One region of the Burkholderia savannae genome, then DNA from elsewhere that is predicted to be linked to it. Evidence: riboswitches for the same ligand, from Rfam matches in the RefSeq annotation. Region 1 holds a riboswitch; the other holds the start of a gene.
The links. Region 1 has a riboswitch for cobalamin ahead of WS78_RS09750 (cobalamin biosynthesis protein). Riboswitches for the same ligand answer to the same signal wherever they lie in the genome.
Positions count from the first base shown of each region.

Region 2: linked by a shared signal. The riboswitch ahead of WS78_RS14625 (TonB-dependent receptor domain-containing protein) and the one ahead of WS78_RS09750 (cobalamin biosynthesis protein) in region 1 are both predicted to bind cobalamin.

Region 1 covers NZ_CP013417.1:1,968,961-1,983,939, forward strand. The annotation lists gene cobN (cobaltochelatase subunit CobN) at 1-446, opposite strand, end outside; gene cobW (cobalamin biosynthesis protein CobW) at 471-1,544, opposite strand; gene WS78_RS09745 (HoxN/HupN/NixA family nickel/cobalt transporter) at 1,610-2,671, opposite strand; cobalamin riboswitch at 3,022-3,281, opposite strand; cobalamin riboswitch at 3,741-3,973, shown strand; gene WS78_RS09750 (cobalamin biosynthesis protein) at 4,139-4,549, shown strand; gene cobO (cob(I)yrinic acid a,c-diamide adenosyltransferase) at 4,601-5,203, shown strand; gene WS78_RS09760 (cobyrinate a,c-diamide synthase) at 5,208-6,773, shown strand; gene WS78_RS09765 (glycosyltransferase family protein) at 7,004-8,317, opposite strand; gene WS78_RS09770 (class I SAM-dependent methyltransferase) at 8,314-9,006, opposite strand; gene WS78_RS09775 (formyltransferase family protein) at 9,298-10,137, opposite strand; gene WS78_RS09780 (TonB-dependent siderophore receptor) at 10,202-12,418, opposite strand; gene WS78_RS09785 (lysine N(6)-hydroxylase/L-ornithine N(5)-oxygenase family protein) at 12,465-13,886, opposite strand; gene WS78_RS09790 (non-ribosomal peptide synthetase) at 14,012-14,979, opposite strand, start outside.
Region 2 covers NZ_CP013417.1:2,963,024-2,978,002, reverse strand. The annotation lists gene WS78_RS14690 (leucyl aminopeptidase) at 1-140, shown strand, start outside; gene WS78_RS14685 (DNA polymerase III subunit chi) at 184-600, shown strand; gene WS78_RS14680 (DUF2486 family protein) at 623-1,318, shown strand; gene WS78_RS14675 (c-type cytochrome) at 1,458-1,781, opposite strand; gene ilvD (dihydroxy-acid dehydratase) at 1,916-3,589, opposite strand; gene WS78_RS14660 (LysR substrate-binding domain-containing protein) at 3,762-4,733, shown strand; gene lgt (prolipoprotein diacylglyceryl transferase) at 4,841-5,731, shown strand; gene WS78_RS14650 (SIMPL domain-containing protein) at 6,121-6,858, opposite strand; gene WS78_RS14645 (EVE domain-containing protein) at 7,056-7,517, opposite strand; RNA gene ssrS (6S RNA) at 7,593-7,774, opposite strand; gene WS78_RS14635 (cell division protein ZapA) at 7,856-8,170, opposite strand; gene WS78_RS14630 (hypothetical protein) at 8,167-8,517, opposite strand; cobalamin riboswitch at 8,720-8,981, shown strand; gene WS78_RS14625 (TonB-dependent receptor domain-containing protein) at 9,050-11,167, shown strand; gene WS78_RS14615 (FecCD family ABC transporter permease) at 11,264-12,265, shown strand; gene WS78_RS14610 (ABC transporter ATP-binding protein) at 12,262-13,086, shown strand; gene cobT (nicotinate-nucleotide--dimethylbenzimidazole phosphoribosyltransferase) at 13,130-14,185, shown strand; gene WS78_RS14600 (adenosylcobinamide-GDP ribazoletransferase) at 14,192-14,950, shown strand; gene cobC (alpha-ribazole phosphatase) at 14,935-14,979, shown strand, end outside.

The DNA of each region.
Region 1 (14,979 bases):
GCGGGCCCGCCCTCGCGCAGATAGCGCCACCACAGCCGGCACAGCTCGGGCGCGACCGTGCTCTTCGCGATCAGGTTCGGATCTTCCTGCAGGTCGCCCGAGAACATCGCGAGCTGCTGCCCGGCGCGCGCCGCGAGCGCGACGGCCTGCTCGATCCCGTACGGCCAGTACGTCTCGCCGCCGAGGTGGTCGATCACGACGGCGCGCGCGTGACGCAGCACGTCGTCGACGTAGAAATCGACCGACGCGGGCTGCCTCAGGAACGTCACGTTCGCGAGGCGCACGCTCGGAAAGCCGTCGCCGAGCGTCGGCACGACGCTCGCGAGCAGCGACAGCGTCGTGTCGGCCGAGCTCAGGATCACGATGTCGGCCGGACGCTGGTCGATCCGGACGACGCCCTGCGTATCGTCGACAAAGCCGCCCGGCGTCGTGCGCAACAAATGCATCGCTCTACTCCGCGCCGCGCGGCATCACGCGGCCTGCGCGCGGGCCGCGAGCGCCGCGTCGAACGCGCGCTGCAGCGCGGCCGCGTCGAGGTCCTCGCCGATCAGCACGAAGCGGCTCAGGTCGGCTTCGCCGTCGCGCCAGCGGCGGTCGAAATAGCTGTCGAAGCGCCGGCCGACGCCCTGCACGACGAGCCGCATCGGCGCGCCCGGCAGCGCGGCGAAGCCCTTCACGCGGTAGATCGTGTGCGCCTCGACGAGCGCCGCGAGCGCCGCGAGCGCGGCCTCGCGCGAGCTCACGCGCGCCTCGACGACGACCGAATCGAACTCGTCGTGGTGATGATCGGGATCGTCGGCCGAGCCGTGGTGATCGTGGCGCAGGTGAATCGTCTCCTCGGACGCGGCGTTCAGGCCGAGCAGCGTCGCGAGATCGAGCTCGCCGCGCTGCGCGCGCACGATCTTCACCTGCGGCGCAATCTCGTCGCGGATCGTCGTCTCGACCGACGCGAGCGCGCCGTCGTCGAGCAGATCGGTCTTGTTGACGATCACGAGATCGGCCGACGACAGCTGATCGGCGAACAGCTCGTGCAGCGGCGATTCGTGATCGAGGTTCGGGTCCGCGCGGCGCTGCGCGTCGACGGCGACCGGGTTCTCGGCGAACTGGCCGAGCGCCGCGGCGGGCGCGTCGACCACGGTCAGCACCGCGTCGACGGTGAAGCTGTTCTTGATCGACGGCCAGTTGAACGCCTGCACGAGCGGCTTCGGCAGCGCGAGGCCGGACGTCTCGATCAGCACGTGGTCGATGCCGGCTCGGCGCTCGACGAGCTTTTCCATCACCGGATAGAACTCTTCCTGCACGGTGCAGCAGAGGCACCCGTTCGCGAGCTCGTAGAGCTGGCCGTCGGCTGCGCGGCCCGCTTCGTCGCAGCCGAAGCCGCAGCCCTTCAGGATCTCGCCGTCGATGCCGAGCTCGCCGAACTCGTTGACGATCACGACGATGCGGCGGCCGCCCGCGTTCTGGAGGATGTGGCGCAAGAGCGTCGTCTTGCCGCTGCCGAGAAAGCCCGTGACGATCGTCACGGGAATTTTGCGCATTTGCATGGTGGTTCCGTTGGTCGGTATCGGTTCGAATCGGTTCGATGTCAAGGCGGCCGCGAACGCGCGGCTCATGCGGAGATCGTCACGTCGATGTCGTCGTAGCGCCTGATCCGGTAGATGAGCGCCGAGACGGCCCAGCTCGCGACGAACAGTCCGATCACGAAATAGCCGAGCACGCCGAAGTGCTCGGCCGCCATCGCGACGAAGTCCCAGAGGCCGCCCTTGAGCGCGAGCTTGTCGCCGACGAGGGCGAGCGCCTCGATGCCGCCGATCACGACCGCCACGAGCACCGACACGAACGTGATCGTCATGTTGTAGTAGATCTTGCGGATCGGCCGCACGAACGCCCAGCGGTACGCGCCCATCATCATGATGCCGTCCGTCGTGTCGACGAGCGTCATGCCCGCGGTGAAGAGAACGGGCAGCGCCATCACGGACCAGAACGACAGCCCGCCGTGCGCCTGCGTGGCCGAGATGCCGAACAGCGCGATCTCGGTCGCTGTGTCGAAGCCCAGGCCGAACAGGAAGCCGATCGGATACAGGTGCCAGCTGCGCGACACGATCGCGAACAGCGGCCGGAAGATCCGCGCGAAGAAGCCGCGCCGGTTGAGCAGCAGGTCGAGATCCTGCTCGACGAGCGGCTCGCCGCGCCGCACCGCGCGGAACGTCCGGTGCACGGAGATCAGGATCAGCAGGTTCGCGAACGCGAGCACGAGCAGGAAAAACGCCGACACGCTCGTGCCGATCACGCCGCCCCACGCCTTCATCCCTTCGAAGCGCTCGGCGAGCGTCGCGGCCGTCAAGGCGACGGCGACCGTCATCAGGATCACGACCGTCGAGTGGCCGAGCGAGAAGAAGAGCCCCGCGCCGAGCGGATTCTTTTTCTCGTGCATCAGCTTGCGCGTGACGTTGTCGATCGCGGCGATGTGGTCGGCGTCGACCGCATGGCGCAGCCCGAACGTATAGGCGAGGAGCGCCGTGCCGAGCAGCACCGGCTGGCCGTGGAACGCGGCGAACGCCCAGATCCACGCGCCGACGTTGAACGCGATCAGCAGCGCGTAGATGCCGACGATCTTGCTGCGGAGCTCGGCGGGGCTGTCGTTGAAGAGACGGAGAAACGATTTGAGCATGGCGCTCCCTTTGCGAACCGGTCGACAAACAAGACGAATGCCAACACGCGCGACATCGCGCGCGATGCGCGTGCCGCCGCGCCCGGTTCGTCGTCCGTCCGCGCGCACTGCGCGCCGCTGCGCATTTGCAACGCGCGCGTTTGCGACATGCGCATATGCAACGTGCGCGCCGGCCGCTCGCGCAGATGCGACTCGCGCGGCGCGGGCCGAAGCACGCGGCACCGGACGGGGATGAGCCAGGCAAGGCGGCGTCGAGCGACGCGATGAAGCCGTGGACGACGCGCCGCATCCCCGCGGCGCTGAACCCTGGGGCCGCTCGCCGTCGCGGCGGCGGATGCGCTCGAACGGCGAACGGGCCCCGTGTCTCGGCCGGTATCCGGGCTGACGAAAACGCCGCTTCACCTTCCCGGACGCGATGCGTCCAGTGGTTGGCCGCGCATGCCGGCGGGCATGCGGAGAAGCGGGCGCCGCATCGCTCGCGCGATGCCTTCGCTTACCGTTGCGGGGGCAGCGCAGGTTGGCGAGCCGCGACGCGGCGACGCTCCCTGCTTCCCGTTTGACTGCGTGCGACAAGAACCCGCACGCGAGCACCGAAACGCGAGCGAGTGTAGGCGCGCGGGCGCGGTGCGTCAAGGCGGACAAAAGGCGCGGAAGGACGACGCGGGCGCGGCGGGTGTCGCGCAGCACGGCGGCTGGAACACGTCACGACCGATGGCGGGCCGGCGCGCGAGCGGCGTCGATCGCCGCGCCGCGGCCGAAGCGGCGCGTCGATCGGAGCCGCGCCGGATCAGCCGACACCGCGCGCCGGATGCGGCGTGTCACGGCTGCCCGGCGCGCGAGCGGGCGCAGACGGCGCTCGCGCGCGCAAGCCGGACGCCGCGCCGACGGCCGGCTCGCGCCGCCCCGCGCGGTCGGCCCGGTCGGCCGCCTGCGCATGCCGCGCTGCCCGCGCCGCCCGCCCGGCGCGATCCGGGCGGAGCCGTCGGCCCTCGCCGGCCGCGAGCGCCGACGCCCGCTGCCCGCCCGCCGCGCGCCTTCGGCGGCGTGCCCTCGCGTGTTCGGCGCTGTGCTATCGTATGCGCGCGTTCGGTGCTCGAGCGCGCGACCCGCGCGCTCAGTCAAACGGGAAACAGGAAGCGGCGAGCCCGCGCAGCCTGTGCTGTCCCCGCAACGGTACGCCGCCTGCGACGCGCCCGCCGCGTTCGCGCATTCCGCCATCGCGCCACTGTCCTCGCCACGGACGGGAAGGCGGCGGAATGGCAAGCGGCCAGCCCGGATACCGGCCGACGCAAGGGGCGAGCCGCGCTCGCCGAACGCCCGGTTCCGCGGGGGACGGAACCGGGCGCGCAACCCACGCAGCATGACGCGCCGGCTCGCGAGCCGGCCGTCGATGGCCGAGGCCGCATGACTCCATTCGCTCCAAGCCGCCGGAACCCGCGCGAGCGCGACTCGCTCGCGCACCGCCCGATGATGCGCGTCGCGCTCGGCATCGGCTGCCGCGCGGGACGGCCCGCCGATGCGATCGAGGCCGCGATTCGCGCCGCGCTCGCGCAACTGCCGGATGCGTCGCTCGCCGACGTCGGCGTGGTCGCCACGCTCGACGCGAAGGCGCGCGAGCCGGGCCTCGTCGAATGCTGCGCGCGCAACGGCTGGCCGCTCGCCGCGTTTTCGCGCGACGAGATCGCCGCGCAGCTCGCGCGTTTCGCCCGCGACGCGCGGCGCGCGGCCGGCGCCGCGCCGTCGCTCGCCGCGCGCGCGCGCTTCGGCGTCGACGGCGTCTGCGAGCCATGCGCGCTCCTCGCCGCGCCGAACGGCGCGCTCGTCGTGCGCAAGCTCGCGCTCGACGGCGTGACGGCGGCGCTCGCCGGCCCGCTGTAACGCGCGCCCTCTTCCGATCCACGAACGACACGACTCACAGGACTCCAGTCGATGAAAACCGATTCCGAATCGCATCAACGCATGGCCGAGCGCCGCCGCGCGGGCCACGAGAAAAAGCAGGCGGCCGCGACCGCCGAGAAAGGCCTCTTGATCGTCCACACGGGCAACGGCAAGGGCAAGAGCACGGCCGCGTTCGGGATGGCCGTGCGCATGCTCGGCCACGGGATGCGGATCGGCGTCGTGCAGTTCATCAAGGGCGCGCTGCATACGTCCGAGCGCGATTTTCTCGGCGCGAACGCGCAGTGTGATTTCGTCACGATGGGCGACGGCTACACGTGGAACACGCAGAACCGCGACGCCGACATCGCGACCGCGCGCCGCGGCTGGGACGAGGCGCGCCGGATGATCGAAAGCGGCGACTACCGGATGGTGATCCTCGACGAGCTGAACACGGTGCTCAAGTACGAATACCTGCCGCTCGACGAAGTGCTCGCGACGCTCGCCGCGCGCGCGCCGACGCTGCACGTCGTCGTGACGGGCCGGCACGCGCCCGACGCGCTCGTCGACGCGGCCGATCTCGTCACCGAGATGCGGCTCGTCAAGCATCCGTACAAGGAGCAAGGCGTGAAGGCGCAGCGCGGCGTGGAGTTCTGACGCGATGCCCGCCTGCCCCGCGCTCTTCGTGAGCGCCGCCGCGTCCGGCCAGGGCAAGACGTCGGTGACGGCGGCGCTCGCGCGCCATCACCGGCGGCTCGGGCGGCGCGTGCGCGTGTTCAAGACCGGCCCGGATTTTCTCGATCCGATGCTGCTCGCGCGCGCGAGCGGCGCGAGCGTCTATTCGCTCGATCTCGGGATGGTCGGCGAGCGCGGCTGCCGCACGCTGCTCGCGCGCGCGGCGGCCGACGCGGACGTGATCCTGATCGAAGGCGTGATGGGGCTCTTCGACGGCACGCCGTCGAGCGCCGATCTCGCGCAGGCGTTTGGCGTGCCGGTCGCCGCGGTGATCTCCGCGCAGTCGATGGCGCAGACCTTCGCCGCGCTCGCGTTCGGGCTCGCGCGTTTCCGCCCCGGCGTGCCGTTTCACGGCGTGTTCGCGAACCGCGTCGGCTCCGAGCGTCACGCGCAGCTGCTGCGCGGCGCGCTGCCCGCCTCGATCCGCTGGCTCGGCCATCTGCCGCGTGACGCACAGATCGCGCTGCCGGAGCGGCATCTCGGGCTGCATCAGCCGGACGACGTCGCCGATCTCGATGCGCGCCTCGACCGCGCGGCCGACGCGATCGCGCACACGGCGCTCGCGGAATTGCCGCCCGTCGTCGAATTCGCGTTCGAAGCGGGCCGCGACGGCGGCGGCACCATCGCGACGCCGTGCGCCGCTCACGCCCGCCATCGCGCGCCTTCGACGCCCCGCGCCGCCGACGATCGCGACGATGTCGCGGCGGCGGCGAATGCGGCCACCGAGGCGAACGAGGCCAATGAGGCGGATGAGGCGGATGAGGCGGATGAGGCGGACGCCGCCGATCGTGCGCGCGAAACGATCGCGGCGGCCAATCACTCGGACGGCGACGGCGACAGCGCCGCGTCCGCCGCGCCGGCCCGCGCGACCAACGACGCCGCGTCGCGCCTCGCCGGCAAACGGATCGCGATCGCGCGCGACGCGGCGTTCTCGTTCATCTACCCGGCGAACCTCGATCAACTGGAGGCGCTCGGCGCCGAGCTCGCGTTCTTCTCGCCGCTCGCCGACGAGCCGGTGCCGGACGGCGCCGATGCGCTCTATCTGCCGGGCGGCTATCCGGAGCTGCACGCGGCGCGGCTCGCGGCGAACGCGACGGCCGCGCGCTCGATCGCCGCGCACGTGGCGGCGGGCCGGCGCGTCGTCGCGGAATGCGGCGGCATGCTGTACCTGAGCGATTCGCTGACGGACGCCGACGGCGTGAAAACGCCGATGCTCGGCCTGGTGCCCGGCCACGCGGCGATGCAGCGGCGCTTCGCCGCGCTCGGCATGCAGACGCTCGCGACGCGCTTCGGCGCGATGACGGGCCATACGTTCCACTATTCGCGCTTCGCGACGCCGCTTGCGCCCGCCGCCGCCGCGACGCGGCCGGACGACGGCGCGGCGGGCGAAGCCGTGTATCGGCACGGCCCGATCGTCGCGACCTATCTGCATGCGTACTGGCCGTCGAATCCGCGCGCGGCGGCGGCGCTTTTCGCGGGCGACATGCTCTGACGCGTTGCCGCCCGGCTCGGGCAGCCGGGTCGCGCCCGCCGTCATGCCTCGCCGGGCGGCAACGCGGAATTGCAACGCGGGGTTGAATTTCAGCAGGCCGCGCGTTCGCGCCGCGCCGCGGCAGCCGCTCCGCACATGCGCGGCAGCCGGCCGGCGCGACGCTCGGCGGCGACGCTTCGCCCGCGCGCGGCGCGCGCCGCAAGCGCCTCTCGCCGCGGCGGCCGCGGGCATCAAGCGAGCAGCGTGTCGTCGTGCGCCATCATCAGCGTGCGCATGTCGTGCCACATTCCGTAGTAATGCACGATGAAGCTGTCGGGGCGGCGAAACAGCCAGGGCGTGTTGATGCCGATCATGTCCAAGACGGCTTCGTCCTGAAGCAAGCCGGCCCTCGACATCGCCTCGATGAACTGGAGCTGGTCGCCGTCGCCGGCATAGACGCCGGATCGGTCGGGCATCGCGGCGATCGTCGCCATGAGATCGCGCAGCATCGCGTCGTTGCGCGGCGTGCGCCGAAAGCCCATCACCCCCGAGTTGAACGGCCACTGGCCGACGTCGCGCGCGAGCAGCACGTCGCGGCCTTCGAGCATCGGCTCGAGCTTGCGATGCGGGTCGGCGATCAGCACGTCGGCGTCGAGCCAGACGACCCAGTCGTGATGTTGCAGGTAGCTGTGCAGCAGCCACGGCTTGAACCAGTTGCCGGTTGCGTCCAGGCCGATTTCGCGCGGAATGTCGCGATGCACGTAGAGCGTGTAGCCCTGCGCTTCGCAGTAGCGGCGGAAATTGCCTTCCGCGATTCGCGCATAACTTTCGATGTGGGAGGTATAGAGCGTCGTGAGCGCGATCGCGCGGCCGGGATTGTACGTGCTGCGCTCGGCGGCGTCGGCGGCCGGATACTGCGGAAACGAAAACATCGGCAGCGCGGCGGCGCGGCACCGGTTGACGTGCTCGACGAGCACGTCCCGGAAGCGCGGCGTCACGCCTTTGTGATCCGGCGAATCCGGCGCGTCGTCGATGCTGACCGCGAACGTCGGCACCCGGCTCCAGAGCGGATCGTAGTTGTATCCGGTCGGCATGACGGCGCAGATCCCGTCGATCAACGTCATGTAGTGCTGCGTGTCGAGACCGGCGAGCAACGCGGCTTCGGACGTCGGCGGGCCCTCGCCGCCGAGCCGGCATTGCTTCACGAGCCGCAGCACGGCCTCTCGCACGGCTTGCGTGTTGCGCCAGAACTGCACGTCGACCTGCGGCAGCGCATGCGAGGACGTGCGCACGAGCAGCATGTCGCGACCGGCCATCAGGCGCTCGATCGCAACGGGCTCGACGATCGCCGCGTCTTCGCTCAGCAGCAGCACAAGCTCGCCCGGCCGCGCGCGCCGCAACGCGTCGAGCAGCGCTTCGTAGCGGTACAGCGCACGCAGCGGAAGCGCTTGCGGCATCGCGCAGGCGTCGATCACCTCGTGGCGATATCCGTGCAGCCGCGCATACTGCCGATGATTGGCGAGGCTGGCCGGCGCGGGATGGCAAAAATGGCTGAGCACGATCATGGCGTGGCCTGCAGCTCCTCGGCCCGGCGCCGGACCCGCTTGCGCACGCTGTCCATGTCCCATAGCCCGAGGCAGCGATCGGACATCGGCACCACGCCGATGTCGGGCCCGTAGATGATGCTTTCGTGACTCCCCTCGATCAGCAGCGACAGCGGAGCATCGAGATCGTAAGGCGCCATCTCCAGATTGATGGGCGTCCATTGGCCGGTGACGATGTCCGCGTTGCGCGGATACGTGCGATACACGAAGGTGGTGGTCAGCAGAAAGCGTGCGGACGTGTTCGCGAAACGTTCGAACGCGCGGAACACGTCGGCGTGAGAAAAATGGAACAGGCAGTCGCGGCACAGAATCAGATCGGCTTGCGGCAGCGCGTCGTGCAGGAGATCGAGATGCATGAAGCGGCGGTTCGCCGCCGCCCACGCCTGCTGGTTGGCGGCGACGAGATCCGGCACGATGTCGGCGCCGATATAGTCGATGCCGGTGAGATCGACGTGGCGCATCCAGTTGAAATCGCCGCACGGCACGTCGAGCATCGACTTCACGCCGAAGCGGCGCAGCAGCCCGGGCAATTCGCGAATGATCTGCGCCGCATTCTTCAGCTCGGAACCCCAGCCGGACACGCTCTCCTGCGAATGCCAACCTTTTTCGTCGTAGATCTTCTGGAATACTTGCGACGCGTCGTCTTCCATGTCACACACCCCTTCTTTCGCGAAGCATTGCGGTCGGTCAGCGCCTGCCGGGTCGTGGCAAAAGAAAGGCTGCTGCGGTCGGACTGGCGATGCGCATCGGATTATACGACGCCAAAATCGACGGCACGGCACGGCGTGGCCGGCCGGCTCGACGGGCCCGGCCGGCGTGCGCGATGGCGCCGCACTCGCCTTGCCGGCAAACGACACGCAACGAAGCGGGCATGCCGCCGATACGGCGTACCCGCTTCGTTCATTTACCGAGCCGAAAGAACCGCTGCTTGCGCGGCCCGCTCACTCGACGCGCGCGTCGAGCCCCGCCATGATCGCGAGCCCTTCGTTCAACGCCGGAAAGAGGCTGCGGTTGAAATTGTTCCAGCGCAGCTCGAGGATCGTGTCGCCGGGATCGATCTCGGTGTTCAGCACGTCGTGGATCACCTCGCCCGAATCGACGCCGTTGTCGACGTAATGAAACGATGCGCCCGTCATCTTCACCGGCTCGACGGGCACGGTCTCCATCGTCTTCCAGTCGACGACCTTTTGCCCGCGCGCGCCGAAGAGCGCGTCGAGCGTCGCATATGCGCCGCGTCGCTCGTACGGCGACTCCGCGCGCGTGATGCCCGGATGGATGTTGACGATCCGCCGGCAGTACGGCGCGCCCGGGCGCACCAGTTCGTCGAGGATCACGAGCAGCCCGTCGAGCACGACGAGATCGGCGCCGAGCGCGTCGAGCGTGTCGCGCAGATGCGCTTCGAACGCGCGCTTGCCCGCCGGCCGCGCGGGCGAATCGAGTGGCTCGCGCCGGTATTCGGACGGAATCGCGAGCAGCAGGTCGTTGACGAGCCGGCCCGCTACGCGCAGCTCGGGCGGATAGAACCAGCGCTTGCCGGGCTCGTACGCAAAGCCGTATTCGGCGAGCTTTTCGCGGTCGAGCGGCGAACCCGCGTCGTCGTCGTAGATCACGCGCTCGAGCGAGTACGCGTCGCCGAGCTCGGTGTCGTTCAACGCCCCGACGAGCGATTCGAGCACCGATTTCATGTAGCGCTTGCCGCCCCTGTAGTCGACCTGCTGCCCCGCCTTGTCGGCGGCGGCGTTTCTGAGCGACCAGATGTAGACGAGTTTCTTCTTTGCCATCGCAGTGTTGTCCTCTCGTTCGGGCGGCGCGCCGCCGCGCCGCCCATGGGATGATGAGACGCGCTTACCAGTTGTATTTCGCCGTCGCGATCACGGTGCGCTGGTTGCCGTACATGCATACCGAATCCGACTGGCAGCCGGACACGTAGCGCCGGTTGAACAGATTCGTCGCATTGACCGCGAAGCGCCAGTTGCGCATTTCGTAATGCAGCGCGGCGTCGAAGAGCGTGTAGCTCGGCACCGTCAGCGAGTTGTCGGCCGCGCCCGCCGCCGCGCTCATGTAGCGCACGCCCGCGCCGATCCCGAAGCCCGTGAGCGGCCCGTTGCGCCACGTCCAGTCGGCCCACAGCGACGCGATCTGGCGCGGACGCGGAACGTCGATGGGCCACTTGTTCAGCGTGTTGTCGTTCGCCTGCACGTTCTTCACGTCCTGATAGACATACGCGGCGATCACCGACAGCTCGCGCGACAGATTGCCGACCGCGCTCAGTTCGATGCCGCGCGAGCGCACTTCGCCCACCTGCACGAACGTGCTGCTCGTCGGATCGTTCGGATTGCTCATCGCGACGTTGGTCTGGTTGATCTGATACACGGCCGCGTTCAGCATCAGGTTCTTGCCGGGCGGCTGCCAGCGCAGGCCGGCCTCGATCTGGCGGCCCTTGGTCGGCACCGCGAGCCCGCCGCCCGAGAGCTTCAGGCCGATTTGCGGATTGAACGACGTCGAATAGCTGATGTACGGCGCGAGGCCGTAGTCGCCGAGATAGGTCAGGCCCACGCGCCCGCTGAACGCGTGATCGTTCTGCTTGAAGCTCGTCGAATTCGCGATGTCGTCCTGCAACGTGCGCGTCCAGTCCTGCCGGCCGCCCAGCGTCAGCACCCAGCGCTGCCACTTGATCTGGTCCTGCACGTACAGGCCGAATACGTTGAGCGTCGTCTTCGTGTCGGTGCGCGGATACGCGCCCGGCCCGCTGAAGATATCGGCCGGGATCGGCGTGTAGACCGGCCGGTACAGGTTGAGGCTCGGCGCCTTCGCGAGCCATTCGCTGTCCGTCGTCGTCTGGCGGTTGTAGTCGAAGCCGAACAACAGCGTGTGCGAAAGCGGGCCGGTCGTGAATTTCGCCTGCGCCTGGTTGTCGACGTCGAAGCGGCTGTAGTTGAACTGGAACAGGCCCGCGTAGCGCGTGAGCGTCGCCATCGTCGGGTCCGCGCCGTCGAGGCCGCCGCCGTAGACGGACGCGTCGTCGAGCGACAGGTGCATCCAGCGCACGTTCTGACGGAACGTCCATACCGGGTTCAGCTTGTGCTCGAACTGATAGCCGAGCGACCATTGCTTCTTCCGGTAGTGGTCGAAATTCGCGTCGGCCGTATACAGATCGTCCGAGATCGTGCCGTTCGGGTTCGGCAGCACCGTGCCCTGCGCGGGCAGGAAGTTGCTCGACGTGTCGCCCCAGTCCTGCAGGTACGTCGCGGCGAGCGTGAGCGACGTGTCCGCGTTCGGCTGCCACTTGAGCGACGGCGCGAACGACACGCGCTGATCGGCGAGCGGCCCCGTCTGCGCGTTGCCGTCGCGGCCGACGCCGACGATCCGGTACGACAGCGTGCCGTCCTTGTCGATCTTGTCGCCGACGTCGAACATCAGTTGCTTGCGCGCGTAGTTGCCCACCTGCACGCCGACTTCGCGAATCCGCTCGCCGTTCGCGAGCTTGCTCTGCACGTCGACGATCGCGCCGGGGTCGCCCTGCCCGTACAGCACCGACGTCGGGCCGCGCAGCACGGCGATGCTGTCGACCATGTACGGATCGACGCGCCAGCTCGACAGGTTCAGCGTGTTCGGCACCTGCAGCCCGTCGACGAACACGGTCGGCGTGAAGCCGCGCAGCGCCGCGTACCAGTCCGAGCGGTTGTCCGATCCGTAGCTCGAAAAGCCCGGAATGTAGCGGAACGCCTGATTGATGTCGGTCGCGCCCGTCGCCTCGATCTGCTGCGCGGTGACGATGTTGATCGTCTGCGGGATCTCGACGATCGGCGTATCCGTTTTCGTGCCGCTCGTGCTGCGCCGCGCGACGAGACCGATGGTCGCGTCGCGCGGCGCATCCGCCGACACCGATATCGCGGGCAACGTGCCGCCCGACGCGGTATCCCCATTCACCTGACTGCCCGGCTGCCGCGCGTCTCCCCCCGGCTGCACCGCCTGTGCCTGCGCATGACTCGCCGCCGCGTAAAACGCCACGCCCGCCGCGGCCGCGATCGCACGCACGCGCGTGCTGGTTGCCCACTCCATCTTCCGTTGCTCCAAGTTGCAAAGCGGCCGCGAGGCCGCGCCTTCATCAAAGAGCGATGGCCAGCCGGCCGCCGCTCACCCCGTTGTTATCGTGTCGTGGCCGCGCGCGGCCTTCAGGCCGGGCGGCTTCTTCGTGTTCTGCTCCGTGCGCGCACTCGGCGAGCGACGCGGCGATTTCGTCGGCGCGGCGCGCGAGCACCGACAGCAGCGTGTCGGACAGCCCATGGCTGTCCTCGCAGCAACCTTGCAGATAAATGCGCGGCTTGAAGTGCGCGGGCGTCGCGAGCCGGTAGTCGCGCGCGACGTCGCCCGCCGCGAGCGCGTCGCCGAGATGCGGCGCGAGTCCGTCGAGAAGCGCGAGATGCGTGTCGCGGCGATAGCCCGTCGCGAGCACGAGCGCGTCGAAGCGCTCGGTGCGCGCGTCGCCCGTCAGGCGGTCGCGCAGCACGAGTTCAGCCTGCCCGTTCGCGGTGCGCGCGGCCGATTCGATCGCGGCGTTCGCGAGCAGCCGGTGGCGCGGCGCATCGCCCTTCGCGTCGGCGACGCGCTGCAGGTAGAGCATTTCGTAGATCTGCTCGATGAGCGGCCGGTCGACGACCGCGTAGTTCGTGTCGCGAAAGCGCTCGATCAGCGAGCGCCGGCCGCTCGCCGGCTGCGCGTAGACGACGTCCGTGAACGCCGGATTGAAGATCTCGTTGACGAACGGGCTGTCGTCCGCCGGCTTGAGCGCGCCCGAGCGGATCACGAGGCTCGCCTCCACGTGCGGAAAGCGCCGCGCGAGATCGACGAACACCTCCGCCGCGCTCTGCCCCGCGCCGATCACCGCGACGCGTTTCTTCGAACGGGCATCCGGCGTACGGGCTTCCGGCGCGCCGACGAGCCGGTCGATCGACGTCAGGTAGTTCGACGAATGGACGACGAGATCGGGCCCGAGCGCGGCGAACGCGTCGGGCACGCTCGGCGCGCCGCCGACGCCGACCGACAGCGCGCGCGCGACGCGCTGCCGCTCGCGGCCGTCGGCGTCCTTCGAGAACACGCGCAGCGCGTCGATCTCGCCGCTCGCGCCCGGCGCGGCGACGGGCTCGATCGCCGTCACCGTCTCGCCGTAGTGGACGCGATCGTCGAACGCGTTCGCGACCCAGCTCAGGTAATCGTGGAACTCGACGCGCGTCGGATAGAAGTTCTTCAGGTTGACGAATTCGCTCAGGCGTCCGTGCTCGTACAGGTAATTGACGAACGTGAAGCGGCTCTTCGGATCGCGCAGCGTGACGAGATCCTTCAGGAAGGAAATCTGCATCCGGCAGTCGTCGAGCAGCATCCCGCGGTGCCAGCCGAAGGCCGGCTGGCGCTCGACATGGCAATGCGTGAACGCGGCCGCGTCGCCCGCTTCCGCGAGGCGCACGGCAAGCGCGAGGTTCGACGGTCCGAAACCGACGCCGATCAGGTCGAATACGGTATCTCTCTGCATGTCTCTGATTCCCTTAACGGTGTGGCCGGCGCACTGACGGCGCCGGCTGGACAAAAACGTGACGCGGATCGCGCGCATCGGCGACGCGGCCGATCCGGGCCGGGCGTGACGGCGGCAGGCGGCGCTCAATCGGCATCGCGCGCCTCGGTGGCGGGCTGGCCGGCCGCGCGGGCCGGGTGCGCCCCGAGCGCGGCGAGCGCCGCGAAGCTCGGCGCGGCGAACACGTCGGCGATCGCGAGCGCGAAGCCGGCCGAGCGCGCCGCGTCGACGAAGCGCACGACGTCGAACGACGTCGCGCCCGCTTCGAACAGGTCGTGCTCCGGCGCGGGCGCGGCGCGCCCGAAGCACGCGCGCCATACGTCGGCGAGCGCGTGCGCGCGGCCGCCCGCCTCGCGCGCGCGCTCGTCGCCGCCCGCCGCGCGCGATGACGACGACGACCGTGCGGCGAGCGCGTCGCACACGTCGCGCGGGTCGTGCACGTCGTGCGCGTCGAGCGGAAAACGCGCGGCGGATGCGCCGAGCGCGCGCGCGGGCGCGTCGACGAAGCCGCGCACGACGTCGAGATAATCGGCCGCGAGCGCGGCGACGAACGCGCCGTCGACGCGTTCCGTCGCGTACGAGAACGCGCCCGTCACGCGGCCGTCCGGATGCTCGACGAGGTCGAGCTCCAGCTCGAACACCACGCGGTGCCTGACGTCGTTGAATGCCTCGACGGCAAGCCCCGCCCAGTCGCGCGCGGCGGCGCCCGCTGGCCGCAGGTAGTTGAACATCACCTGGAACAGCGGATTGCCGTTGACCGCGCGCGGCGTGCGCAGCGCGGCCACGACGTCGCCGAACGGCGCGTCCGCGTGCGCATACGCGGCGAGCGCCGCGTCGCGCACCGCGGCGACGAGCGTCGCGGGCGTATCGGCGCTCGTCATGCGCGTGCGCACGACGACCGCGTTGATGAAGAGCCCGAGCGCGCGCTCGGCGGGCTCGCCCGTCAGCTCGCGCGTCGACGCGAGCACGCCGACCGGCTGGTCGGTCGCGCCCGTCGTGCGGTAGAACGCGGCGTTGAACGCCGCGTGCAGCAGCATCGGCAGCGTCGCGTGCG
Region 2 (14,979 bases), 990 kb from region 1:
TGTCGCGCTTCGCGGAGAACTACCCGTGGGCGCACCTCGACATCGCCGGCACCGCGTGGAAGAGCGGCGCGGCGAAGGGCGCGACGGGCCGTCCCGTGCCGCTGCTCGCGCAGTTCCTGATCGATCGCGCCGGCGCGTGATGGCGCGGGGTTCGACGATCGGCGCGGCGGGGCGCGGCGAGCGATGACGCGCATCGACTTCCATACCAACGTCGGCGATTCGCTCGCGTACGCGTGCCGGCTGCTGCGCAAGGCGTATCAGGCGGGGCAGCCCGTCGTCGTGTGCGCGGAGCCCGCGCGGCTGCGCGCGCTCGACGAGCGGCTGTGGACGTTCTCGCCGCTCGATTTCATTCCGCATTGCGCGATCGACAACGCGCACGCGGCGACCACGCCGATCGTGCTGACCGCGGATCTCGAGCGCGCGTCGCATCATGGCATCCTGCTGAACCTGGGCGCGGACGTGCCGGCGCAGTTCGCGCGCTTCGAGCGGCTGCTCGAAGTGGTCGGCAACGCGCCCGACGAGCTCGCGGCCGGACGCGAGCGGTACCGGTTCTACCGCGACCGCGGCTACGCGCTCAACAACCACAAGCAGGGCGGCTAGCCCGCGCAGACGGAGGACAACCGTGGTCGAAGCCAACGAATCGTCGATTCCCGTGCTGACCGACGTGCTCGTGCCCGGCAACCCCGCGCTCGCGCGGCCGCCCGTCGCCGGGCGCGTGCAGGCGGACGCGGCGGCCGATGCGGCGGCTGATGCGGTGGCCGGTGCAGTGGCCGGTGCGGCGGGCACCGTGGAAGAGGCCCGCGCGGCCGAGCCCGCGGCGCGCGACGCGTCGCCGAGGCTCGTCGACGAGCTGCGCGCGCCGACGCACGTCGAGCCGCCGTTCGTGCCGACGCCGGATGCGCTCGCGGCCGAGCTGCCGACCGCGTATGCGGCGCCCGCGGCGTACGCCGACGAATTGCCAGCCGCGCATTTTGCGGCGGATCTCGCGCCGCCCGCTGCACTGCCGTCGTCGACGCCCGATGCGGCGCGCGCCGCGCCGCCGTATGCCGCGCCGTCGCTCGCCGCGGACCTCGAGGCGCGGCAGATCGCCGACCGGCTGAAGAGCCGGATGACCAACTATCTGACGGGCGAGGGGCGCGGCCTCATCGAGGCGCGATGCCGCGACGCGTTGCAGGACCATGCGGGCTGGCTCGTCGGCCAGATCGCGCGCGAAGTCGCGCTTGCGCTGGAAACCGAGGTGGCGGGCTGGGTAACGGAGGAAGTCGGCGCGGCGCTCGCCCGTCGCAACGAGCACGGCAACGGCAACGCCGCCGCATGACGGCGGGCCGGGGCGGCTCGTCGGCCGCGCTGCGCCGCACGGGGCGTGAGAGGCGGCGCGCAGGTGACGCGCTGCGTGCACCGCCATCGCGCAATCATGCGCGAGACGCCGTCGTCGGCGTCTTGTCTTTCCATGCGGCTTACTTGAGCGTCAGTACCCAGTGCGCGAGCGTGCCGGCCTCGGCGCTCGTCAATTGCGTGTTCGCGGGCATCGGCACGCCGCCCCACACGCCGACGCTGCCCTTGACGATCGTCTGAGCGAGATAGCCGGCGGCGTCGCCGCGCGCGGCGTACTTGTCGGCGATCGCGCGGAACGACGGCCCCATCAACGTCTTGTCGATCGCATGGCACGCCATGCAGTTCTTGCGTTGCGCGAGCGCGAGCCCGTCGGACTGCTGCGCATGCGCATTTGCGGCCGCGGCAACGAGCGCGATTGCCATCAGGCGCAAGGTCGTTCTCTTCATGCTGGTCTCCGCCGGCACAGCGTCCGGCTTGGCGGTGCGCGCATTATAAAAGGAAAGGGGGCGCGAGTACGTCGCGCCCCCTTCGTCATCTTGTCGCTTTTTGTGGTTCCGCCGTGGCGGCGCGCGCTCGCGCGTCAGCCCGTCACCGCGCCCTCGTTCGCCGGGCGGGCGAGCGCCGCATACTTCGCGAGCACGCCGCGCGTGTAACGCGGCGCCGGTTGCTTCCATGCGGCGCGGCGGCGCGCCAGCTCGGCGTCGTCGACGTTCAGTTGCAGCAGCAGCTTGTGCGCGTCGATCGTGATCGAATCGCCCTCCTGCACGAGCGCGATCGTGCCGCCGACGAACGCTTCCGGCGCGACGTGGCCGACCACCATCCCCCACGTGCCGCCCGAGAAGCGGCCGTCCGTGATGAGGCCGACCGATTCGCCGAGGCCCTTGCCGATGATCGCCGACGTCGGCGCGAGCATCTCCGGCATCCCCGGGCCGCCCTGCGGGCCGAGGTAGCGCAGCACGACCACGTCGCCCGCGTTGATCTTGTCGTCGAGGATCGCCGCGAGTGCGCTCTGCTCGTCATCGAACACGCGCGCCGGGCCGGTGATGACCGGATTCTTCAGGCCGGTGATCTTCGCGACCGCGCCGTCCTCGGCGAGGTTGCCCTTCAGGATCGCGAGATGGCCTTCCTTGTACAGCGCCTGGTCGATCGGGTAGATCACCTTCTGGTCGGCGCGCGGCGCGCCCGGCACGTCCTTCAGCTCCTCGGCGATCGTGCGGCCCGTGATCGTCGTGCAATCTCCGTGCAGCAGGCCCGCGTCGAGCAGGATCTTCATCACTTGCGGAATGCCGCCCGCCGCGTGCAGGTCGGTCGCGACGTACTGGCCCGACGGCTTCAGGTCGCAGATCACCGGCACGCGTTTGCGGATGCGCTCGAAATCCTCGATCGACCATTCGATCTCGGCCGCGTGCGCGATCGCCAGATAGTGGAGCACCGCGTTCGTCGAGCCGCCGGTGGCCATGATCACCGACACCGCGTTCTCGATCGACTGCTTCGTGATGATGTCGCGCGGCTTCAGGTCGCGCTTCACCGCTTCGACGAGCACGCGCGCCGATTCGGCCGCCGAGTCGACCTTCTCCTGATCGGGATTGGCCATCGTCGACGAATACAGCAGCGACATGCCGAGCGCCTCGAACGACGAGCTCATCGTGTTCGCGGTGTACATGCCGCCGCACGAGCCCGTCGTCGGGCACGCGTTCTTTTCGACCCCTTCGAAATCTTCCTGCGACATGCGCCCGGCGGTGAACTCGCCGACCGCCTCGAACGACGACACGATCGTCAGGTCGCGGCCCTTCCAGTGGCCGGGGCGGATCGTGCCGCCGTACACGTAGATGCCCGGCACGTTGATTCGCGCGAGCGCGATCATGCCGCCCGGCATGTTCTTGTCGCAGCCGCCCACGACGACGACGCCGTCCATCCATTGGCCCTGCACGCAGGTCTCGATGCAGTCGGCGATCACCTCGCGCGACACGAGCGAGTACTTCATCCCTTCGGTGCCCATCGACATGCCGTCCGAGATCGTCGGCGTGCCGAAGATCTGCGGGTTCGCGTCGGCGGCCTTGACGGCCGCGACGGCTGCGTCCGACAGGCGCTGCAGGCCCGCGTTGCACGGCGTGATTGTCGAGTGGCCGTTGGCGATGCCGATCATCGGCTTGTCGAAATCGTCCTTCTGGTAGCCGAGCGCGTAATACATCGAGCGATTCGGCGAACGGGCCACGCCTTGCGTGATGTTCTTCGAGCGGCGGTTGTACGACATGGGGACTCCATCCATCGACTGGTTGACTGTGGGGCGGCGCGCTGCATCGGCGCGGTCCGGCTCAGGTGGGCAAGAATGCAGTTTCTCTTAGAGAATGTCCAATATATTATTCATCACTTATTAGGTCGATTTTCATATTAATCCGTCGGTCGACAAGGACGTGGAGAGCGATGTGACCCCTGATTTACGCCAATGGCGCTATTTCGTCGCCGTCGCCGACGAGCGGCACTTCGGCCGGGCCGCCGAGCGGCTCTCGATGACGCAGCCGCCGCTGTCGCAGGCGATTCGCGCGCTCGAGGACGCGCTCGGCGTCGCGCTGTTCGCGCGCACGAAGCGCTCGGTCGAGCTGACCGCGGTCGGCTCGGCGCTGTTGCCCGACGTGCGGCGGCTGATCGCCGCGGCCGACGCGCTGCCGCCTCTCGCGCAGAGCCTCGCGCGCGGCGAGGCGGGGTCGCTCGCGCTCGCGTTCGTGTCGACGGCCGACTACGGGCTGCTGCCGCAGCTGCTGCGCGAGTTCGGCGCGCGCTATCCGCACGTGCGCCTGCAACTGACCGAGGCGACGAGCGACGTGCAGATCGAGGAGCTCGTCGCGGGCCGCATCGACGCGGGGCTCGTGATTCCGCCCGTGCCGCCGCGCCATGCGGCGTCGCTGTCGTATCTGCCGGTGCTGCGCGAGCCGCTCGTCGTCGCGATGCCGGCCGACGCGAGCGAGGCGGCGGGCGACGCGCCCGTGCGGATCGCCGACATCGCGTCGCTGCCGCTCGTCATCTTCCCGCGTCGTTTGGCGCCCGGCTTTTATGACATCATTACGGGCTGCTACGGCGCGGCGGGTGTCGCGCCGCGCATCGGCCAGGAGGCGATCCAGATGCAGACGATCGTGAGCCTCGTGTCGGCGGGCATGGGCGTCGCACTGGTGCCGCAATCGCTGCGTAACCTGCGGCGCACGGGCGTCGTCTATCGCGCGCTCGCCGCTACGGCGCCCGTCGTCGAGACGGGCCTCGTGTGGCGCACGGGCGACGTGAGCCCGGTGCTCGCGGGCTTCATCGACGTCGTGCGCGGCGACGCGCAGCGGGTGTCGCCCTCCGATCCGCCGGCCGGCGTGCCTGGCCGGGCGCGCGCGGGCAGGCTCGCGGCGCGCCCGTGAACGTTCGCGCGGCGCGCCCGTCGAACCGCGGTTGCCGCATGCGCGTCGCCTCGAACGTCGGCGTCGCCGTGCGTGCCGCATCGATTCAGAACCATCAACGCTAACTCATGATCATTCATCCGAATTTCGATCCCGTCGCGATTCACCTCGGCCCGCTCGCCGTGCGCTGGTACGGGCTCATGTATCTCGTCGGCTTCATCCTCGCGATCGTCGTCGGGCGGTTGCGCCTGAAGCTGCCGTACGTCGCCGCGCAAGGCTGGAGCGCGAAGGACATCGACGACATGATGTTCTACGGCGTGCTCGGCGTCGTGCTGGGCGGCCGGCTCGGCTATGTGCTGTTCTACAAGGCCGGCTACTACTTCTCGCATCCGCTCGACATCTTCCGGGTGTGGGAGGGCGGGATGTCGTTCCACGGCGGCTTCCTCGGCGTCACGTTGGCGATGGCGCTGTTCGCGTGGCAGCGCAAGCGCCACTGGCTCGAAGTGACCGACTTCGTCGCGCCGATGGTGCCGACGGGGCTCGCGGCCGGGCGTCTCGGCAATTTCATCAACGGCGAGCTGTGGGGCCGCGTGACGAGCCCCGACGCGCCGTGGGCGATGCTGTTCCCGGGCGCGTCGCGCGACGACGCCGCGTGGCTCGCCGCGCATCAGGATCTCGCGGCGAAGTGGGATCTGAACGAGGTGTTCCTGTCGCACCAGATGCTGCCGCGGCATCCGTCGCAGTTGTACGAAATCGCGCTCGAGGGCATTGCGCTCTTCATCGTGCTGTGGTTCTTCTCGCGCAGGCAGCGGCCGATGGGCGCGATCTCGGCGCTGTTCCTGATCGGGTATGGCCTCGCGCGCTTCACGGTCGAATTCGCGCGCGAGCCGGACGATTTCCTCGGTTTGCTGACGTTCGGGCTGTCGATGGGGCAGTGGCTGTCGCTGCCGATGATCATCGCGGGCGTGCTGATGATGGTCTGGGCGTATCGGCGCGGGGGCGTCGCGAAGACGGCCTGATCGAGCGGCGCCGCGCGGCTGCGTGCGATCGCGCGGCCGCCGGCCCGGCGCGAACGGCGTGGGCGGCGGGCCGCGCTTGCGCGTACGCTGATTGCGGCGCACGGCGCACGGCGCACGGCGCACGGCGCACGGCGCACGACGCACGACGCACGGCATACGGCACATGACGCGCGGCGTACGATGCGCACCGTGCCGATACGCGGAACGCCGGGCCTGCCTTTCACGCGCGCAACGTGCGGCCAGCGCTCGTGATCGCGAGCAATCGAACAACCTGCGACATGCGATCGCAAGTTCCGACATGCACGAAGCGCAATAAAAAACGCCGGCGAGAAGCCGGCGTTTCGTCGACGGCGGGCGGCGCGCCACATTGCCGCCCGCGCCGCTTCATTTCACTTCATCTGCACCGAACCGTTCACGTTGACGGTCACGGTCGTCTTGCCGCCTTCGACGGCGATCGGCGCGCTCGCCTTCGCGCTGTCCATCGCGGGCGCGGCCATCGCGAACATCCGCGGATACGGCTGCACGTTGCGGCCGCTGCCGACGTTCACTTCACGGATCGAATAGTTGCTGTAGCCGAACGCGCGCGTCGCTTCCTCGGCGCGCGTGCGGAACGCCTTGATCGCTTCCGACGTGAGCTTTTGCTCGGCCGCGCGCTGCGCTTCGGGCGACAGCGAGAACGCGACGTTGGCCACCTGCATCATCGGGCTCAACTGGCCCGCGAGCTTCGACGCGGCCGCGAAGTCGTGCGACTCGAGCACGACCTCGGTGCGGCCGCGCCACGCGGAGATCTTGCCGTCACGGTCGATGCTCGGCGACACCGAGAATTCGCCCGTGCGCGCGGTGACGCCCGATACGCCGCGCGCCTGCGCGAGCGCCGCGTCCGCGCGCTTGTTCAGCTCGGCGGTCAGCGTGCCCGGATCTTTCGCCTGTTGTTCGTAGAACAGCGTGATGTCGACGACGTCCTGCGGAACATCGGTGCTCGCCTGCGCGGACAGCGACAGCACGCCCGCGGGCGGCTGCATCTGGCCCATGCTTTGCGCGCGCGCCGCGGACGGGGCGAGCGCGAAGGCGATCGGCAGCGCCGCCGCGAGCGTGACGGCAACGGCTAGAGCGGATTTTTTCGTCATTGTTGACTCCTTGAGCGTAAGCGCGCACGCGACATGCGGCGTGCGGGGCGCGGACGGACGCCGCGCTTCTTTCGAAACGCCCGGCGGATGCGGCACTGCATCTGTCGAGCGCCCGTTAGGCTGTCGAAAGCGGGCCGAGGTTCCGGCCGGCGCGGCTTCGCGCGCCGGGTCTGACAATGTTTGACGTGGCCGCCGCGTCACTTCATCAGGCGCTTCGTGATGAAGCGCCATTCTTCGGGCGTGACGGGCGTGATCGACAGCCGGTTGCCCTTCGCGAGCACGCGCATGTCGGCGAGTTCCTCGTGCTCGCGCAATGCGCCGAGGGAAACGAGCGGCGTCTTCTTGACGAAGCGCACGTCGACGAGCACCCAGCGCGGGGATTCCTGAGTCGACTTCGGATCGTGGTACGGACTTTGCGAATCGAATTGCGTCGGATCGGGGTAGGGCGTCGACGTGACTTCCGCGAGCCCCGCGATGCCGGGCTCGGGGCAGCTCGAGTGGTAGAACAGCACGCCGTCGCCGATCCGCATCGTGTCGCGCATGAAGTTGCGCGCCTGATAGTTGCGCACGCCGGTCCACGGCAAGGTTTGGTCGGCGGCGGCGGCGAGGTCGTCGATGCTCGCCTCGTCCGGTTCGGATTTCATCAGCCAGTAGCGCATGGATCGCAACGACTCGACGCAATGAAAAGGCTGCACAAAAGGAAACGGCATCGGGCTTTGCCCGATGCCGTCGAATAGGCCCCCGCCTTGGCCGCTAGGCCGGCATCCTGAACCTGAGGTTCAGAATTGGTCGCAGTTAGCAGCACTTCGGGTACATCAGACAGAGTGACGCGCGCGCCCGTGCTACAAATTTCCGCAACCGTGCACATGGCATTGGTTCAAGGAATATATGACCTTGGCGAACCAGGCAGGGAAGCTGACTTAACTGTTCGAATCACCTTTGAATTCAGCGGCTTGAACGCGATAGATCAAGCAGTGGCCGAACCTGGTGAAGCATTTTACTGCACCTCGTGCTGTGCGAGCACTGCACCGAGTTGTTCATTCATTTGATGCATTGTACGCCGGATTTCTTCCGCAGGGAACGCTTCTCCGTGACGCACGCTCTGTTGCAGCCTCAGCAGCTCCGATGCGAGCGACAGCGCGGCCATCACGGCGATGCGATCGGTGCCGCGCACCGAGCTGTTCGCGCGGATCTTCGACATTTCCGCATCGACGCGCGCGACCGCCTCGACGAGCGCCGCTTCGGTTTCGGGCGAGCAGGCGAGGCGATACGCCTGGCCGAGAATCGACACTTCGATCTGCTTGGTGCTCATGCCTGTTCTCCGTGGCTCGCCGTGCCTTCGGCTTCATCGCTTGCCTGCGGCGCGAGCAGGTCGAGCTGGTTTTCCGCATCCGGCACGCTTTTCGTGCGCGGCAATTTTTCGAGAATCGCGTTGAGCTTCACTTGCGCGTCGTCGATCTTCGCCGACAGCGTGTCGCGCTCCGCTGCGAGCGCGTTGCGCTCGTCGCGCAATTGCTCGAGTTCCGAGCGCAGCGTTTGCGCCTGCGTGCGCAATTGCGCGACCTGCTCCTCGAGCGCGAGCCGTTCCGCTTGATGGCGTTGATTCAGCGCGATCAGACGGCCGATGTTTTGAGATAGGGTTTCGAGTTCGTTGAGCATGTGCTGCGTCCTCTAAAGACCCAGCATTTTAGCGCGGAATAAGCGACTTTCCGATATCTGTAACGTTTCTAGACGTAACACCCCTGCTTCTCGCCGCGAAATCTCTTCGTCGTTCGTTGATGTCGATCGTGTCGACGACACACGGCGCGACGTTTCTTGCGCTGCGTCGTCGCGCTTTCTTGACGCTGCGGCGCGCGCGCTCCTAAACTGGCGCCGCCTCGGTGCTCGCGCGCTTCGCGCGCGGTTAAACGGGAAGCAGGGCGCGACGTCCGCCGGGACCGAGCCAACCTGCGCTGCCCCCGCAACGGTAAGCGATCGCATCGAATCCGATGCAAGCCGCACTCTCGATGCGTCGGCACGGCCGGCTCGGCCGGCCGCCGGCGTGGTGCCACTGCGCGTTTCGCGCGGGAAGGCGAGGCGGTGACGTCGCGAGCCCGGATACCGGCCGCGGCGGGGAGACGGGCGCGCCCGTCTCCGTGATGCAGGGCCTGCGGGGAAGCGGGCCCCGCTGTGGCTCAACAGGATGTCGTTCATGCGTACCCGTTTCGTCCGCGCAGCGCTCGCCGCTCTGTCCGGACTGCCGTGCGTCGCGCTCGCGCAAGGCGCCGCGGCTGCTCAGCCTGCTTCAGCTGATTCTTCCGTTTCTTCTTCATCGTCTGCGATTCCAGCGGACTCCTTGTCGTCCGCGGCTCCGCCGCCTTTCGCATCCGAACCGGCGTCGGCGTCGGCAACGTCAGCGACATCGGCATCGGCATCGGCATCGGCATCGGCGTCGACATCGACATCGACATCGACATCGACATCGACGTCGACGTCGACGTCGACATCGACAGCGACAGCGACAGCGACAGCGACAGCGACAGCGCCTTCGCGTTCGACGCCCGGCGCGCAGCTCGCGCCGATCGTCGTCACCGCGCAGCGCGCGCCGCAGAAGCTTGCCGACGCGATCCCGCAGACGACGCTCTTCGATGCGCAGGACATCGCCGACAGCGGCGCGACCGATCTGCCCGGCCTGCTCGCGCTCGCGCCCGGCGCGCAGATCGTGCGCAACGGCGGGCCGGGCGCGAGCGCGAGCCTTTTCCTGCGCGGCGCGCAGCCGACACAGTCGCTCGTGCTCGTCGACGGCGTGCGCGTCGATTCGGCGAGCCTCGGGCAGGCGCAGATCAGCCAGCTGCCGCTCGACCAGATCGATCGCGTCGAAGTGGTGAACGGCAACGTGTCGTCGCTGTATGGGTCCGGCGCGATCGGCGGCGTCGTGCAGGTGTTCACGAAGACGGGCGGCGATCATCCGCCGCGCTTCGATTTCTCGGCGGGCTACGGCAGCTATCACACGCAGACGCAAAGCGCGGGCGCATCGGGCCGGCTCGATGCGGACGGCCGGACGACGTTCAGCGTGTCGCTCGCGCGCTTCAAGACGGACGGCTTCTCGTCGCTCGATCCCGCGCTCAAGCCGCAGGCCAATCCGAACGCGAACGGCTATCTGAACGAAAGCGCGTCCGCGTCGCTGCGGCACCGGTTCGACGACAGGTGGGACGCCGGCGTCACGTACTTCCAGGCGAACGGCAAGGCGAGCTTCGACGACGCATACGGCGCGCCGACCGATCTGAATGATCTGTACAGCCGTGTCCAGCAGGTGTCCGCGTTCGCGAACGGCAAGCTCGCCGACTGGTGGACGACGCGCGTGAACGTGTCGAGCGGCAAGGACCGCAGCCAGTCCGCGCTCAACGGCGCATACACCGACCACTTCAATACCGACAACCGCCAGTACACGTGGCAGAACGATTTCGCGATCGCGCGCGGCCACAAGCTTCAGGCGGGCTACGAACGGCTCGACCAGTCGTTCGAATCGAACGTGTTCGCCGCGCCCGAGCGCCACGTGAATTCCGGCTGGCTCGGCTATACCGGCCGCATCGGCGACAGCCAGTTCCAGGCGAACGTGCGCCGCGATCAATACTCCGATTTCGGCGGCGCGAACAGCTACTATCTCGGCTACGGGCTCGACGTCACCGAGCGCTGGAAGGTGTCCGCGAGCTATTCGAGCGCGTTTCGCGCACCGAGCTTCAACGATCTGTACTATCCGAACGCGGGCAATCCGTCGATCCGGCCCGAGCGCAGCCATTCGGTCGAGGCGGCCGTGCAGTATGCGTCGGATGCGGCGGGCGTCGTGCGCGTGACCGCGTTCCAGACGCGCTACACGAATCTCATCGACTATCGCCCCGGCGCGAGCGGCCCGTACTATGTGGCGCAGAACGTCGGCCGCGCGAAAGTGCAGGGTGTCGAAGGATCGTGGCAGGGGCATGTCGGCAAGACCGACGTGCGCGTTGCGGCGACGCTGCAGAACCCGGTCGATGAAACCGCCGGCCAGGATCTGAACCGGCGCGCGCGGCGCTTCGCGTCGGTGTCGGCGAATCGCTCGCTCGGCGGCTGGCGCGTCGGCGGCGAGTGGCTCGTGAGCGGCCCGCGCGACGATTACGGCAATCGTCTGGGCGGATACGGCATCGTCAATCTGTCCGCGCGCTACGACATCACGAAGTCGTGGTACGTGAGCGCGCGCATCGACAATCTGTTCGACAAGGACTACGAGCTTGCATATGCATACAACACGCCGCGGCGCGGCGCCTATGTCACGCTCGGCTGGCAGCAGCGCTGACGGCCGGCCGCGGCTTCGGCGCAGTCGGTGCCGCGCGCGCCGCTCGCGCCTTCGCGCGCGGGAGGCGGCATGAGAGCCGACGCGCGCGGCGCCGGCATGCACGCCGCGCGCGCGGCCGCGATCTGGGCCGCGCTCGCGCTCGTCGCATGCGCGGCGTTCGTCGCGTCGCTCACGCTCGGCAGCGTGCCGGTGACGCCGCTTGACGCGTTCGCGGCGCTCGCTCATCGCGCGAGCGCCGATCCGCTCGCGGCCGACATCGTCCGCACGCTGCGGCTGCCGCGCGCGCTCGCGGGCTTCGGCTGCGGCGCGCTCCTCGCGCTCGCGGGCGCATTGCTGCAGGTGCTGCTGCGCAATCCGCTCGCCGAGCCTTACGTGCTCGGCGTGTCGGGCGGCGCGGCCGCGTTCGCGCTCGTCGCGATGATCGCGGGCGGCGCATGGTGGATCGTCGACGCGGCGTCGTTCGCGGGCGCGCTCGCGTCGATCGCGTTCGTGCTCGGGCTCGCACGCCGCGAGCTGTGGCGCGGCGAGCCGCGCGACGCATCGCCGCGCCTCTTGCTCACGGGCGTCGTGATCTCGGCGGGCTGGTTCGCGCTCATCACGCTGATGCTCGCGATCGCGCCCGAAGAGCGCTTGCGCGGCATCCTGTTCTGGCTGTCGGGCGACCTGAGCGGCGCGGCGTCGCCGTGGTTCGCGCTGGCGGCGCTCGCGCTCGCCGCGTTCGTCGCGTTGCCGGTCGCGCCGCAATTGAACGTGCTGCTGCGCGGCGACACGGCGGCGGCCGCGCTCGGCGTGCCGGTCGCGCGGCTGCGTTTGCGCATCTATCTGATCGCGTCGCTCGCGGCGGCCGCGGCCGTCACGACGGCGGGCACGATCGGCTTCGTCGGGCTCGTCGTGCCGCACGCGCTGCGGCTCGCGTTCGGCAACGATCAGCGGATGCTGCTGCCCGCCTCGATGCTCGCGGGCGGCGCGGGCGTGATGGCCGCGGACCTGCTCGCGCGCACGGCGATCGCGCCCGCGCAATTGCCGGTCGGCGTGATGACCGCGCTGATCGGCGTGCCGCTGTTCCTGTGGATGCTGCTGCGGAGGGCTGCGCGATGACGACGCACCGCGCGCCGACGTCGCGCTCGGCCCGCTACGGCACGCTGCGCGTCGTGCTGAAGGCGGGCGCGCGCACGCTGCTCGACGACTTCACGCATACGTTCTATCCGGGCGAGCTGTGGTGCGTCGCCGGGCCGAACGGCGCGGGCAAGACGACGCTGATCACGACGCTCGCGGGGCTCGCGAAGCCCGCGGCGGGCCATGTCGAGGCGGACGGCGTGCCGCTCGCCGACTGGCGGCCCGAAGCGCTCGCGCGGCGGCGCGCGGTGATGGCGCAGACGCTTTACGACGCGTTCAGCGCGAGCGTGTTCGACACTGTGCTGCTTGGCCGCTTTCCGCATCTGACAGGCTGGGGCTGGGAGCGCCCCGACGATCGCGCGGCCGCGCACGCGGCGCTCGCGCGGCTCGGGCTCGAATCGTTCGCCGCGCGCGACGTGCTGTCGCTGTCGGGCGGCGAGCGGCAGCGCGTCGCGCTCGCGGCCGCGCTGTGCCAGGACGCGCCGCTGCTGCTGCTCGACGAACCGCTCGCGCACCTGGACCTGCATCATCAGATCGACTGTCTCGTCGCGCTCGCCGACTGGCTGCGCGCGGGCGAACGCACGGCGATCTTCTCGTGCCACGACCTGAATCTCGCGCGCCGCTTCGCGACGCACGCGCTGCTGCTCGACGGCAACGGCGCCGCGCACGCGGGCCCGGTGCGCGACGTGCTGACGCCCGAGCTCGCGAGCCGCGCGTTCGGCTATCCGCTCGTGCTGATCGAGCGCGACGGCCACGAGGCGCTCGTGCCCGCATGGCCCGGCGCGCCCGGCCGCATCATCTGACCGACGCGCATCGCGCGACCCATTCCACCCACGAGGCGAACCGATGACCTCCACCTACTCCCTGCCGCACATCGCCCCGCTCGACGACGCCGCGCTGCGCGCGACGCTCACGCGCACGATCGATCACAAGACGAAGCCGCCCGGCAGTCTCGGCCGCCTCGAAGCGCTCGCGCTGCAGCTCGGCCTGATCCAGCGCACCGCCGCGCCGAGCGTCGCGCGTCCCGTCATGATCGTGTTCGCGGGCGACCACGGGATCGCGGCCGAAGGCGTGAGCCCGTATCCGCAGGCGGTGACCGCGCAGATGGTCGCGAACTTCGTGGCGGGGGGCGCCGCGATCAACGCGTTTTCGGGCGTCGCGGGCCTCGCGCTCGAGATCGTCGACGCGGGCGTTGCGTCGCCGCTGCCCGAATCGCCGCAACTGGTCGGCGCGGCGATCGCGCGCGGCACGCGCAACTTCGCGCACGAGCGCGCGATGTCGCGCGACGAAGCGCTCGCCGCGCTCGCCGCGGGCGCCGCGCGCGTGCGGCATCACGCGGCGCTCGGCACCAACGTGATCGGCTTCGGCGAGATGGGGATCGCGAACACGTCGGCGGCCGCGTGCGTGATGAGCCGCCTGCTGAACGTGCCGATCGACGCGTGCGTCGGCCGCGGCACGGGGCTCGACGACGCGGGGCTCGCGCACAAGCGCGCGGTGCTCGGGCGCGCGCTCGCGCGGCACGCGGACGCGATCGAGCCGCTCGACGTGCTCGCGACGTTCGGCGGCTTCGAGATCGCGATGATGGCGGGTGCGTTCATCGAGGCGGCGCGCGCGCGAATGGCGATTCTCGTCGACGGCTTCATCGCGACCTCCGCGCTCCTCGTCGCCGACGCGCTCGCGCCCGCGGTGCGCGAATACTGCGTGTTCTCGCACGTGTCGAACGAAGCGGGGCATCGGCGCATGCTCGAGCATTTCGGCGGCGAGCCGCTGCTCGCGCTCGATCTGCGTCTCGGCGAGGGCACGGGCGCCGCGCTCGCGCTGCCGCTCGTGCGCGCGGCGGCGGCGTTCGTCAACGAGATGGCGAGCTTCGAGTCGGCGGGCGTCGCGAACCGCGATGCGTGACGCGCGATGAATCCGCTCGCCGAACTGCGCTACTTCGTCGTCGCGCTCGGGTATTTCACGCGCGTGCCGGTGCCGCGCGCGATCAGCGGCGCGGCCGTCGATCTCGCGCACGCGGCGCGTTACTTTCCGCTCGTCGGCGTGTGCGTCGGCGCGCTCGCGGCGGCCGTGCATCTCGCCGCGTCGCGCGTGTGGCCGACGGGCGTCGCTGCGCTCCTGTCGATCGCGGCGACGCTCGTCGCGACGGGCGCGCTGCACGAGGACGGCCTCGCCGACAGTTGCGACGCGTTCGGCGGCGGCTACACGCGCGACGACGTGCTGCGGATCATGCGCGATTCGCGGATCGGCACGTTCGGCGCGGCGGCGCTCGTGATCGCGCTCGCGCTGAAATGGCAGGCGCTCGCCGCGATGCCGCCCGCGCGCGCCGCGTGGACGATGATCGCCGCGCATGCGGCGAGCCGCACGCTCGCCGCGAGCCTGCTCGTCACGCTCGACTACGCGCGCGCCGAAGGCAAGGCGCAGCCGGTCGCCCATCGGATGCGCGCGAGCGCGTTGATGTTCGCGGCCGCGCTCGGTCTGCCGTGGCTGTTCTGGCCCGACTGGCGCGCGGGCGCGCTCGCGCTCGCGGTGACGCTCGCGTTGCGCGCGTGCATCGCGCGTTATCTCGACAGGCGCATCGGCGGCTACACCGGCGATTGTCTCGGCTTCGCGCAGCAGGTGTTCGAGCTCGCGATCTATCTGGTGATGCTCGGATGGATCTCGTCCTGATTCGCCATCCGGCTGTCGCCGTCGAAGCG